DNA from 3 places in the Gottfriedia sp. OAE603 genome. Region 3 is predicted to be linked to each of the others. Evidence: a T-box and tRNA genes for the amino acid it is inferred to sense, from the RefSeq annotation. Region 3 holds a T-box; the other regions hold tRNA genes.
What was found. The T-box of region 3 lies ahead of tyrS (tyrosine--tRNA ligase). A T-box ahead of a tRNA ligase gene usually reads a tRNA of that ligase, here a tRNA-Tyr.
Positions count from the first base shown of each region.

Region 1: it has a tRNA-Tyr gene. The T-box ahead of tyrS (tyrosine--tRNA ligase) is inferred to sense a tRNA for this amino acid. The anticodon was not compared.
Region 2: it has a tRNA-Tyr gene. The T-box ahead of tyrS (tyrosine--tRNA ligase) is inferred to sense a tRNA for this amino acid. The anticodon was not compared.

Region 1 covers NZ_JBEUNN010000001.1:643,568-647,632, forward strand. Annotated here, with positions in the region: rRNA gene ABID96_RS03150 (23S ribosomal RNA) at 1-583, shown strand, start outside; rRNA gene rrf (5S ribosomal RNA) at 714-829, shown strand; tRNA gene ABID96_RS03160 (tRNA-Asn) at 839-913, shown strand; tRNA gene ABID96_RS03165 (tRNA-Ser) at 918-1,009, shown strand; tRNA gene ABID96_RS03170 (tRNA-Glu) at 1,037-1,111, shown strand; tRNA gene ABID96_RS03175 (tRNA-Val) at 1,124-1,199, shown strand; tRNA gene ABID96_RS03180 (tRNA-Met) at 1,250-1,326, shown strand; tRNA gene ABID96_RS03185 (tRNA-Asp) at 1,330-1,405, shown strand; tRNA gene ABID96_RS03190 (tRNA-Phe) at 1,414-1,489, shown strand; tRNA gene ABID96_RS03195 (tRNA-Thr) at 1,520-1,592, shown strand; tRNA gene ABID96_RS03200 (tRNA-Tyr) at 1,603-1,687, shown strand; tRNA gene ABID96_RS03205 (tRNA-Trp) at 1,696-1,769, shown strand; tRNA gene ABID96_RS03210 (tRNA-His) at 1,784-1,859, shown strand; tRNA gene ABID96_RS03215 (tRNA-Gln) at 1,923-1,997, shown strand; tRNA gene ABID96_RS03220 (tRNA-Gly) at 2,001-2,075, shown strand; tRNA gene ABID96_RS03225 (tRNA-Cys) at 2,082-2,152, shown strand; tRNA gene ABID96_RS03230 (tRNA-Leu) at 2,168-2,251, shown strand; tRNA gene ABID96_RS03235 (tRNA-Leu) at 2,346-2,428, shown strand; gene queG (tRNA epoxyqueuosine(34) reductase QueG) at 2,965-4,065, shown strand, end outside.
Region 2 covers NZ_JBEUNN010000001.1:3,947,502-3,951,566, reverse strand. Annotated here, with positions in the region: rRNA gene ABID96_RS19880 (23S ribosomal RNA) at 1-2,058, shown strand, start outside; rRNA gene rrf (5S ribosomal RNA) at 2,184-2,299, shown strand; tRNA gene ABID96_RS19870 (tRNA-Asn) at 2,309-2,383, shown strand; tRNA gene ABID96_RS19865 (tRNA-Thr) at 2,392-2,464, shown strand; tRNA gene ABID96_RS19860 (tRNA-Glu) at 2,485-2,561, shown strand; tRNA gene ABID96_RS19855 (tRNA-Val) at 2,572-2,647, shown strand; tRNA gene ABID96_RS19850 (tRNA-Tyr) at 2,665-2,749, shown strand; tRNA gene ABID96_RS19845 (tRNA-Gln) at 2,758-2,832, shown strand; tRNA gene ABID96_RS19840 (tRNA-Lys) at 2,880-2,952, shown strand; tRNA gene ABID96_RS19835 (tRNA-Gly) at 2,966-3,040, shown strand; tRNA gene ABID96_RS19830 (tRNA-Ala) at 3,061-3,136, shown strand; gene rocF (arginase) at 3,369-4,065, shown strand, end outside.
Region 3 covers NZ_JBEUNN010000001.1:3,311,963-3,316,027, reverse strand. Annotated here, with positions in the region: gene ABID96_RS16910 (TPM domain-containing protein) at 61-777, opposite strand; gene ABID96_RS16905 (LemA family protein) at 774-1,349, opposite strand; T-box leader at 1,527-1,762, shown strand; gene tyrS (tyrosine--tRNA ligase) at 1,842-3,092, shown strand; T-box leader at 3,094-3,346, shown strand; gene ABID96_RS16895 (hypothetical protein) at 3,685-3,816, shown strand; partial or broken gene ABID96_RS16890 (GNAT family N-acetyltransferase) at 3,838-4,065, shown strand, end outside.

The sequences.
Region 1 (4,065 bases), 2.7 Mb from region 3:
GAAGAGTGTAAAGGCATAAGGGAGCTTGACTGCGAGACCTACAAGTCGAGCAGGGACGAAAGTCGGGCTTAGTGATCCGGTGGTTCCGCATGGAAGGGCCATCGCTCAACGGATAAAAGCTACCCCGGGGATAACAGGCTTATCTCCCCCAAGAGTCCACATCGACGGGGAGGTTTGGCACCTCGATGTCGGCTCATCGCATCCTGGGGCTGTAGTCGGTCCCAAGGGTTGGGCTGTTCGCCCATTAAAGCGGTACGCGAGCTGGGTTCAGAACGTCGTGAGACAGTTCGGTCCCTATCCGTCGTGGGCGCAGGAAATTTGAGAGGAGCTGTCCTTAGTACGAGAGGACCGGGATGGACACACCGCTGGTGTACCAGTTGTTCTGCCAAGAGCATGGCTGGGTAGCTATGTGTGGAAGGGATAAGTGCTGAAAGCATCTAAGCATGAAGCCCCCCTCAAGATGAGATTTCCCATAGCGTTAAGCTAGTAAGACCCCTGAGAGATGATCAGGTTGATAGGTCAGAGGTGGAAGCGTGGTGACACGTGGAGCTGACTGATACTAATCGGTCGAGGACTTAACTAACAAGTTTGATAATGACATTATCTAGTTTTGAGGGTACAAAAAATCATTCAATCGTTAAAAAATATTAGCAAAAAGTCATTGACTTTAGTAGATATTTTGATATAATGATTAATGTCCCAAGGAAATTGAATCAAGTGATGATAGCGAAGAGGTCACACCCGTTCCCATACCGAACACGGCAGTTAAGCTCTTCAGCGTCGATGGTAGTTGGGGGTTTCCCCCTGTGAGAGTAGAACGTCGCTTGGTTCTGATTATTCCGCAGTAGCTCAGTGGTAGAGCACTCGGCTGTTAACCGAGTGGTCGTAGGTTCGAATCCTACCTGCGGAGCCATTTTGGAGAGCTGTCCGAGTGGCCGAAGGAGCACGATTGGAAATCGTGTAGGCGGGTAACCCTGTCTCAAGGGTTCAAATCCCTTGCTCTCCGCCACATTTAAATTAGGACTTCCAATAAATTGGCCCGTTGGTCAAGCGGTTAAGACACCGCCCTTTCACGGCGGTAACACGGGTTCGAATCCCGTACGGGTCACCACTTTTATATTATGGAGGATTAGCTCAGCTGGGAGAGCACCTGCCTTACAAGCAGGGGGTCGGCGGTTCGAGCCCGTCATCCTCCACCATATTATTAAATGAATATTCATGGAACTAAACTAATTAGTATCCACATTATCGCGGGGTGGAGCAGTCTGGTAGCTCGTCGGGCTCATAACCCGAAGGTCGCAGGTTCAAATCCTGTCCCCGCAACCAAATGGTCCCGTGGTGTAGCGGTTAACATGCCTGCCTGTCACGCAGGAGATCGCCGGTTCGATCCCGGTCGGGACCGCCATTTAAGTTGGCTCGGTAGCTCAGTCGGTAGAGCAGAGGACTGAAAATCCTCGTGTCGGCGGTTCGATTCCGTCCCGAGCCACCATCTTATTTTAAAAGATAAAAAATAAAAAATGCCGACTTAGCTCAATTGGTAGAGCAACTGACTTGTAATCAGTAGGTTGGGGGTTCAAGTCCTCTAGTCGGCACTCTTTAACCGGAGGGGTAGCGAAGTGGCTAAACGCGGCGGACTGTAAATCCGCTCCCTGTGGGTTCGGCGGTTCGAATCCGTCCCCCTCCACCATTTATTATAGGGGCATAGTTTAACGGTAGAATAGAGGTCTCCAAAACCTTTGGTGTGGGTTCGATTCCTACTGCCCCTGCCAATTTAATAATAATGGCGGTTGTGGCGAAGTGGTTAACGCATCGGATTGTGGTTCCGACACTCGTGGGTTCGATTCCCATCAGTCGCCCCATATAAATTATTGTAGCAATTAAGTGATATAAGTATATATTACTTTATATAATATATAAATTGATGGGCTATAGCCAAGCGGTAAGGCAACGGATTTTGATTCCGTCATGCCCTGGTTCGAATCCAGGTAGCCCAGCCACATGCGGAAGTAGTTCAGCGGTAGAATACAACCTTGCCAAGGTTGGGGTCGCGGGTTCGAGCCCCGTCTTCCGCTCCATATTACGGCGGTATAGCCAAGTGGTAAGGCAGAGGTCTGCAAAACCTTTATCATCGGTTCAAATCCGGTTACCGCCTTTTTAATTTTCCCATGCCGGGGTGGTGGAATGGCAGACACACAGGACTTAAAATCCTGCGGGGGTTGACCCCGTGCCGGTTCGAGTCCGGCCCTCGGTATCAAAAAAACCTCTTACAAATGTAAGAGGTTTTTATATTCAGATATAATTGGACAATTAATAGGTCATATACTATAATTGTTGTATATCGTTTTGGCGGTGTGGTGGAATGGCAGACACGGTAGACTCAAAATCTATTGTCTTCACGGACGTGCAGGTTCAAGTCCTGTCACCGCTATCATATAAAATAGAAAGAAGGATTTTGCTGTATGCAAGATCCTTTTTTTGTTTTATTTAGGAGTAAGTTGAAAAGAAGAAGATTTGTTAATGGGATAAAGGGGATTGCTCTACTTAATAAGTATTTATTCTGGCGGAAAATCATAATCGTTACACTTCCAAATAATCGTATTGATTACTTATTTTTACCAATATTTACTAAGACTAAAATTCGACAAAATATGATTTTTTTCTTGAGTTACTGACATATGTATGTTAAATTTATATACATAGTTCAGCAATCACTACTATTTACCTATAACTTATAGATATATAGTTAGTTGTATGAGCATTCAAAGATTTATTATAACTTGATAACAACGCAGTGTATTGATTCCATAGGAGAACGATACATTGCGTTTTTTTATGGTTAGATAAATAAATATCTAAAATATGTATTCTAGTGTATGATCATTTTATCTGTACTTTTTAAACTATGAACTTTCTGACTAGAATAGTTAATATATACTCGTACTAAAGAACTGTAAGGTGATAGGGATGAACATAAAAGAATTTCAAAAAGAATTGATATTATATAGTAAGGAAATAGGCATTGATAAAATTGGATTTACTACAGCAGATCCTTTTGTTACTTTGAAAAGTAGATTATATGAACAACAAGAATTAAACTATCAATCAGGTTTTGAAGCAAAAGATATTGAACGTAGAACAGATGCCAGAAAAATAATGAATGAAGCACATTCAATAATAGCGATAGCATTAGCTTATCCCTCTAAAATGAAAGATGCCCCGAAAAGTAAAAAGGGTTCTACTAGGGGGATATTTTGTCGTGCTTCATGGGGAGAAGATTATCACACTGTTGTTAAAAAGAAATTGTTACAGCTTGAGTCATTTATTTTATTACATTATCCAAATGCAAAAGTTCAATCTATGGTAGATACAGGTGAGTTAGTGGACCGAGCAGTAGCTGAGCGAGCAGGGATTGGCTGGAGTGCTAAGAATTGTTCGATTATCACACCAGAGTATGGGTCTTATGTTTATTTGGGCGAGATGATAACCTCGTTACCATTTGAGCCGGATACACCAATTGAAGATCAATGTGGAGAATGTACAAAATGTATGGATGTATGTCCAACAAGCGCAATTGTCGCTCCAGGACAGTTAAATGCTAAAAACTGTATTGCTTTTTTAACGCAATCAAAAGAAATGATTCCACTAGAGTTCCGAAAAGAAATAGGTAATCGTATTTATGGCTGTGATACATGTCAAACAATTTGTCCAAAGAATAAAGGTGTTAATTTTACTCACCACGAAGAGATGGAACCAGATCCTGAAACGGTTAAACCTTTATTACGTTCAGTATTGAAAGTAAGTAATAGGGAATTTAAAAGACAGTTTGGTCAAATGTCAGGTTCATGGAGAGGGAAGAATCCAATTCAACGAAACGCTATTATCGCATTAGCTCATTTTAAGGATGATACAGCATTAGATGACTTAAAGAATCTTGCTATTCATGATGTAAGGCCAGTTATCCGAGGAACAGCAATTTGGGCTATTTCAGAAATAGATCGTGAAAATGGAGCAATTTTTATAAATGAATGTCTCAAAACTGAAACAGATGAAATAGTAATAGAAGAA
Region 2 (4,065 bases), 640 kb from region 3:
AGCCTTATGTGTTAGAGTCTTGGAGGTAGAGCACTGATTGGACTAGGGGCCCCCAACGGGTTACCGAATTCAGTCAAACTCCGAATGCCAATGACTTATCCATAGGAGTCAGACTACGAGTGATAAGATCCGTGGTCAAGAGGGAAACAGCCCAGACCGCCAGCTAAGGTCCCAAAGTATACGTTAAGTGGAAAAGGATGTGGAGTTGCTTAGACAACCAGGATGTTGGCTTAGAAGCAGCCACCATTTAAAGAGTGCGTAATAGCTCACTGGTCGAGTGACTCTGCGCCGAAAATGTAACGGGGCTAAACGTATCACCGAAGCTGCGGATTGATACCGTATGGTATCAGTGGTAGGGGAGCGTTCTAAGGGCGTTGAAGCTAGATCGTAAGGACTGGTGGAGCGCTTAGAAGTGAGAATGCCGGTATGAGTAGCGAAAGACGGGTGAGAATCCCGTCCACCGTATGCCTAAGGTTTCCTGGGGAAGGCTCGTCCTCCCAGGGTTAGTCAGGACCTAAGCCGAGGCCGACAGGCGTAGGCGATGGACAACAGGTTGATATTCCTGTACCACCTGATTTCCGTTTGAGCAATGGAGGGACGCAGAAAGATAGGGTAAGCGCGCTGCTGGATATGCGCGTCCAAGCAATTAGGCTGATGTGTAGGCAAATCCGCACATCGTTAAGGCTGAGTTGTGATGGCGAGGGAAATATAGTACCGAAGTTCCTGATTCTACGCTGCCAAGAAAAGCTTCTAGCGAGGAAATAGGTGCCTGTACCGCAAACCGACACAGGTAGGCGAGGAGAGAATCCTAAGGTGAGCGAGAGAACTATGGTTAAGGAACTCGGCAAAATGACCCCGTAACTTCGGGAGAAGGGGTGCTCTTTTGGGTGCAAGCCCGGGAGAGCCGCAGTGAAAAGGCCCAAGCGACTGTTTAGCAAAAACACAGGTCTCTGCGAAGCCGTAAGGCGAAGTATAGGGGCTGACGCCTGCCCGGTGCTGGAAGGTTAAGAGGAGGGGTTATCCCTTACGGGAGAAGCTCTGAATTGAAGCCCCAGTAAACGGCGGCCGTAACTATAACGGTCCTAAGGTAGCGAAATTCCTTGTCGGGTAAGTTCCGACCCGCACGAAAGGCGTAACGATTTGGGCACTGTCTCAACCATAGACTCGGTGAAATTATAGTACCTGTGAAGATGCAGGTTACCCGCGACAGGACGGAAAGACCCCGTGGAGCTTTACTGCAGCTTGATATTGAATTTTGGTACAGCTTGTACAGGATAGGTAGGAGCCTGAGAAGCCGGAGCGCCAGCTTCGGTGGAGGCGTCGGTGGGATACTACCCTGGCTGTATTGAAATTCTAACCTAGAGCCGTTATCCGGCTCGGAGACAGTGTCAGGTGGGCAGTTTGACTGGGGCGGTCGCCTCCTAAAGAGTAACGGAGGCGCCCAAAGGTTCCCTCAGAATGGTTGGAAATCATTCGAAGAGTGTAAAGGCATAAGGGAGCTTGACTGCGAGACCTACAAGTCGAGCAGGGACGAAAGTCGGGCTTAGTGATCCGGTGGTTCCGCATGGAAGGGCCATCGCTCAACGGATAAAAGCTACCCCGGGGATAACAGGCTTATCTCCCCCAAGAGTCCACATCGACGGGGAGGTTTGGCACCTCGATGTCGGCTCATCGCATCCTGGGGCTGTAGTCGGTCCCAAGGGTTGGGCTGTTCGCCCATTAAAGCGGTACGCGAGCTGGGTTCAGAACGTCGTGAGACAGTTCGGTCCCTATCCGTCGTGGGCGCAGGAAATTTGAGAGGAGCTGTCCTTAGTACGAGAGGACCGGGATGGACACACCGCTGGTGTACCAGTTGTTCTGCCAAGAGCATGGCTGGGTAGCTATGTGTGGAAGGGATAAGTGCTGAAAGCATCTAAGCATGAAGCCCCCCTCAAGATGAGATTTCCCATAGCGTTAAGCTAGTAAGACCCCTGAGAGATGATCAGGTTGATAGGTCAGAGGTGGAAGCGTGGTGACACGTGGAGCTGACTGATACTAATCGGTCGAGGACTTAACTAACAAGTTTGATAATGACATTATCTAGTTTTGAAGGTATAAAATGGAAGAACTTCCAAAAAAATCTTCAAAAAATGTTGACTTTGATTGATATTTTGTTATAATAATCAATGTCATAAGCAAATGAATCAAGTGATGATAGCGAAGAGGTCACACCCGTTCCCATACCGAACACGGCAGTTAAGCTCTTCAGCGTCGATGGTAGTTGGGGGTTTCCCCCTGTGAGAGTAGAACGTCGCTTGGTTCTGATTATTCCGCAGTAGCTCAGTGGTAGAGCACTCGGCTGTTAACCGAGTGGTCGTAGGTTCGAACCCTACCTGCGGAGCCATTTTTTATGCTTCCATAGCTCAGCAGGCAGAGTACTTCCATGGTAAGGAAGAGGTCACCGGTTCGAGCCCGGTTGGAAGCTTGGAAAAGACTTATACATATGGCCCGTTGGTCAAGCGGTTAAGACACCGCCCTTTCACGGCGGTAAAACACGGGTTCGAATCCCGTACGGGTCACCATTTATATTACGGAGGATTAGCTCAGCTGGGAGAGCACCTGCCTTACAAGCAGGGGGTCGGCGGTTCGAGCCCGTCATCCTCCACCATTTAATTTAATAATACCGGAGGGGTAGCGAAGTGGCTAAACGCGGCGGACTGTAAATCCGCTCCCTGTGGGTTCGGCGGTTCGAATCCGTCCCCCTCCACCATTTATTGTTGGGCTATAGCCAAGCGGTAAGGCAACGGATTTTGATTCCGTCATGCCCTGGTTCGAATCCAGGTAGCCCAGCCATTTTTTATTTACACAATTTCATTCAAATTGATCGTAATATTTATTACGAGCCATTAGCTCAGTAGGTAGAGCATCTGACTTTTAATCAGAGGGTCGAAGGTTCGAATCCTTCATGGCTCACTTTTTTTTATATGCGGAAGTAGTTCAGTGGTAGAATACAACCTTGCCAAGGTTGGGGTCGCGGGTTCGAGCCCCGTCTTCCGCTCCATTTCTGTATAAATATATATCGGGGCCTTAGCTCAGCTGGGAGAGCGCCTGCCTTGCACGCAGGAGGTCAGCGGTTCGATCCCGCTAGGCTCCACCAATATACATAAAGTGTAACCTTAGTCTTTTGACTAAGGTTTTTTGTTGTCTAAAAACATAAAATATAGAGATGATAAATGCATATGTATACAAAAAAATGTTGAGTTGACCCATTCGTTTCAAAAGATTTAAACTATTAATATAATTAATAACTTTAAGAATCTAATTTAGGGTTCTTTATTTAAAAAATAAAGTAAGCGTTTTCTTACGTAATTGACATAGGGGGAAATAACATGAAAAAAGAAATTTCGATTATTGGGGTACCTTTAGATTTAGGGCAAACAAGACGTGGAGTGGATATGGGACCAAGTGCAATTAGATATGCACAGCTTCATGAACGCATTGAAAATCTTTCATATAATGTTGAAGATTTAGGGGATATTTTAGTAGACCGTACGTTAGTAAAAGAAGATCACTTTGAACATAATCTAAAAAACTTAAAATCAGTAAAAGATACTTGTGAGAAGCTTGCAGTTGAAGTTGATGAAGTCATTAAAAGTAACAGAATGCCTCTAGTACTAGGTGGAGACCACAGTATTGCGATTGGTACATTAGCAGGTGTTTCAAAGCACTATAATAATCTAGGTTTAATTTGGTTTGATGCTCATGGAGATTTAAATACAGCAGAAACTTCACCGTCTGGAAATATCCATGGTATGTCACTAGCTGTGTCATTAGGTCATGGACATGATTTATTAACGAAGATTGGTGGTTACTTCCCTAAAGTAAAACCAGAGAATGTAATCATTATAGGAGCTCGTGATCTTGATGAAGGTGAAAGAGCAATTATTAAAGAATTAGGCATTAAAGTTTATACAATGCATGAAGTTGATAAATTAGGTATGACAAAAGTGATGGAAGAAACAATTGATCACTTAAAAGACTGTGACGGTGTACATTTATCATTAGACCTTGATGGTTTAGATCCGA
Region 3 (4,065 bases):
ATTAAAGATAAAAACCATTGGAAAATAATCCAATGGTTTTTGTTTACATTATTTTATTTTTTAAAATTTTCGATCTGATCCACCTCCACCTGAACTTCCACCGCCTCCACCTCTGGAACCAGAAGAATTTAACAAAGCTGGTAATAAATTCAAGATGAAATAGGTGAGTACACCATTAAAAAACAACATATCAACAACAATAACAACGATAACAAGGGCAATAATTAAGATGATCTTTACATTCTCCCAAAGAGAGCTCGTTTTCGAATGGCCGTTTTTTTCAGACCCGTTTAATATTACGTTATAAAGCGATTTATAAGTATTTGTTAAAGCAAGTGATTCTTCATCGTTTTTCAAATAAGGAACTGCATTTTGATCTAAAATATGACCTGAACGGATATCAGTTACAACACCTTCTAATCCATACCCAACTTCAATTCGTATTTCTCGATCGTCCTTTGCGTATAGCAAAAGGACACCATTATTCTTTTCTTTATTACCTAGTCTATATTTACGAAAAGCAGTATTAGCATACTCTTTTATATCATTTCCTTCTAAACTAGGAATTGTTAAAACTGCTAATTGCGCAGAAGTTGTATCTTCTAATTTTTTTCCTAATTGAATAAGAGTTTTTGTATCTTGACGATCTAGTACATTAGCATAATCCTGAACATATATGTCTCCAACTGGTGAAGGTACATTTATTTCAGCTTTTGCAATTGAACTAAATGAAAGTAGAAATCCAATTAGAACAATAGATGAGAAAAGTTTTCTCATTTATTACCATCGCCACTAAAATCAACTTCAGGTGTAGCTTTATCGGTATCAGTTACTTCGAAATATTCTTTTTTATCAAAACCAAAAGCTCCTGCTAATAAAACGCCAGGGAATTTTTTGATTTTTTTGTTATATACAGTAACTGCATCATTATAATCTTTACGTGCAATAGCTAAGCGGTTCTCTGTGCCTTCTAGGCTGTCCATTAATGCTCTAAAGTTTTCATTTGATTTTAATTCTGGATAGTTTTCAACTACTACTAATAGGCGGCTTAATGCACCAGATAATTCTTGATCCGCTTTGCTTTTATCAGCTGTCGATTGAGCCCCAGCTAGTTTAGCTCTTGCTTCAGTTACTGATGCAATCACATCTTTCTCTTGTTGTGCATATCCTTTTACTGTATTAACTAAATTTGGTATTAAATCTGATCGACGTTTTAACTGGTTATCAACTTGTGACATTTTATTTGTCACGTTTTCTTCTTGAGTGACAAATCCATTATAACTTCCAACCCCCATAAAGATAAGAACTACTACAATAATGAGAGCAATCCATACACCTTTATTTCTCAATTTTAAACACTCCATTTCTAAAATATGTATTATTGTAACGATATTAAATCATATTACATCAACAGTAGGTATTTTATTCAATGTATGAGTAATTTTTTAAATAAAATTAATTTAATTTTAATTCTCTATTTGACTTACTAGAATTATATGTGTTATAAATGTTTCATAACATTTTAATAGTGAGCGTTGAAAGGTTTAGTAGTGTGAATGGAATTGTCTCAGAGAGCTAATGGTTGGTGAGAATTAGCACAAACATTGACATGAATTACACCCTGGAGCATTCTTTTTCGACATTTGTTATACATAACAAACTAGGATTAGAACGGTTAACAGCCGTTAATTGTATGAGAGGTAGTCTGATTTATTTGGCTACAACTAGGGTGGTACCGCGATTTAAATTATTCGTCCCTACTGTTTAACAGTAGGGACTTTTTATTTTGGTTTGAAAAATGACGATTTAAGGATAGAGAGGATTGATTAAAGGTGACAACGATTTTACAAGATTTAGAATTTCGTGGATTAATTAATCAAATGACTGACGAAGAAGGATTACAAAAATTACTTAATGAAGAATCGGTTTCTTTATATTGTGGTTTTGACCCGACAGGCGATAGCTTACACATCGGTCATTTATTACCTGTTTTAATGCTTAAAAGATTCCAAGTTGCTGGTCATAAACCGATAGGTGTTGTTGGTGGAGCAACTGGTATGATTGGTGATCCAAGTGGTAAAAAAGCAGAACGTACATTAAATACAACAGAAACAGTTCAAATGTACAGTGAACGAATTCGTACACAACTTTTACCTTTCTTAAGCTTTGAAGGTGAAAATGCTGCTAAAGTTGTAAATAACTTTGATTGGACTGGCGATCTAGACGTTATTACATTCTTACGAGATATAGGGAAAAACTTTGGATTAAATTACATGCTTGCTAAAGATTCAGTAGCATCACGTTTAGATGCAGGTATTTCATTTACTGAATTTAGCTACATGATTTTACAATCATATGACTTCCTAAAATTATACCAAGACCATAATTGTAAACTTCAAATTGGTGGAAGTGATCAATGGGGTAATATTACTGCAGGTATGGAATTAATTCGAAAAACTGAAGAAGATTCAAAAGCATTTGGTTTAACTGTACCTTTAGTAACGAAAGCTGATGGTTCAAAATTCGGTAAAACAGAAGGTGGAGCTGTGTGGTTAGATCCAGAAAAAACGACTCCATATGAATTTTACCAATTCTGGATTAACACTGACGATCGAGATGTTGTTAAATACCTAAAATACTTTACTTTCTTATCGCAAGAAGAAATTTTAGAGTTAGAAAAACAATTTAATGAAGCACCGGAGCAACGTGTAGCTCAAAAAGCATTAGCTGCTGAAGTGACGAAATTAGTTCATGGTGAAAAAGCACTTGATCAAGCAATTAAAATTACGGAAGCATTATTTAGTGGGTCTGTAAAAGAATTAACAGCTGAAGAAATCAAACAAGGTTTTAAAGATGTTCCATCATTTGCATTTAATGAAGCAGAAATGGGATTAGTTGATTTATTAGTAGCTGCTAAAATTTCACCATCTAAACGACAAGCACGCGAAGATGTTCAAAACGGTGCAGTGTACGTAAATGGCGATCGTATACAAGATGTTGCAAAAGTTTTATCTAAGCTTGATGCAATTGAAGAGCAATTTATAATAATCCGTCGTGGTAAAAAGAAATACCACTTAATTACATTATCATAATGAATAAACAGTGAACGAAAAAGCAGTAGTATGATTGTCACTAGATACAGAGAGCGAGTGGTTGGTGTGAACTCGTCTAAACAATCAGCGAATTACATTTCGGGAGTTTTCTTTTCGTAGTTAGAGATTCTAATGAAGGGAAGAACGTAAGTCTACGTTACAGATATCGAGTGATAAAGAAAAAACTTTTAATTTGATTTAAAGTGAATTTTCTTTATAACTAGGGTGGTAACGCGATCGAGGTCGTCCCTATTATTATAGGGATAACCTCGATTTTTTATTTTTTAGGTTCTGTTAATATTAATTGTTGATTTTAACTAAAGATATTAAGAGTACTAAAAGAGAATAGCCGGTTCGAGAGTAATTGAAATGGAAGGTGCGAAGACTCCTATGGGAGATGTGGGAAACTTGAGACCCCGGAGGCCAAGCAAGGTAGGCATGCTAAAACCACGACGTCCTGTCGTAACGCATGCATGATCCACATCGTTGACCCGAGGCTCAAGTCGTCACGCCCCATGGAAAGCGAAGTACCTGGAATGGAAATCAACATTCGTTTTTTAACAGGACCATTTTTTAAAAAGGGGGTTAATTTATGGAAATGATTCTAACTAAAGATTACGGAATATTGGCAAAATTGAATGAGAGTGTACAGAATTTACATGCTGAACTCTTTCCAGAGCAATTTAAAATTCACAATATAAAGGAAGTAACTGAGTTTTTTTAAGAAGTAGTAAATAAGCCAAATCATCTATTTTTATTAATAAAAGATGAGGAGGATTTTGTCGGGTACGCATGGATTGAAATAAAAAATTCTCAAGAGACTCCATTTAAGAAAGCTTTCCGTACCTTGTATGTTCACCAAATAAATATAGTCGAAGGTAAACGAAATAGAGGATACGGATCTTTTATCATTCATAAAATAGCAGGTTTTGCTCGTGAGCATCAATTGAATAGAATTGAATTGGATTACTGG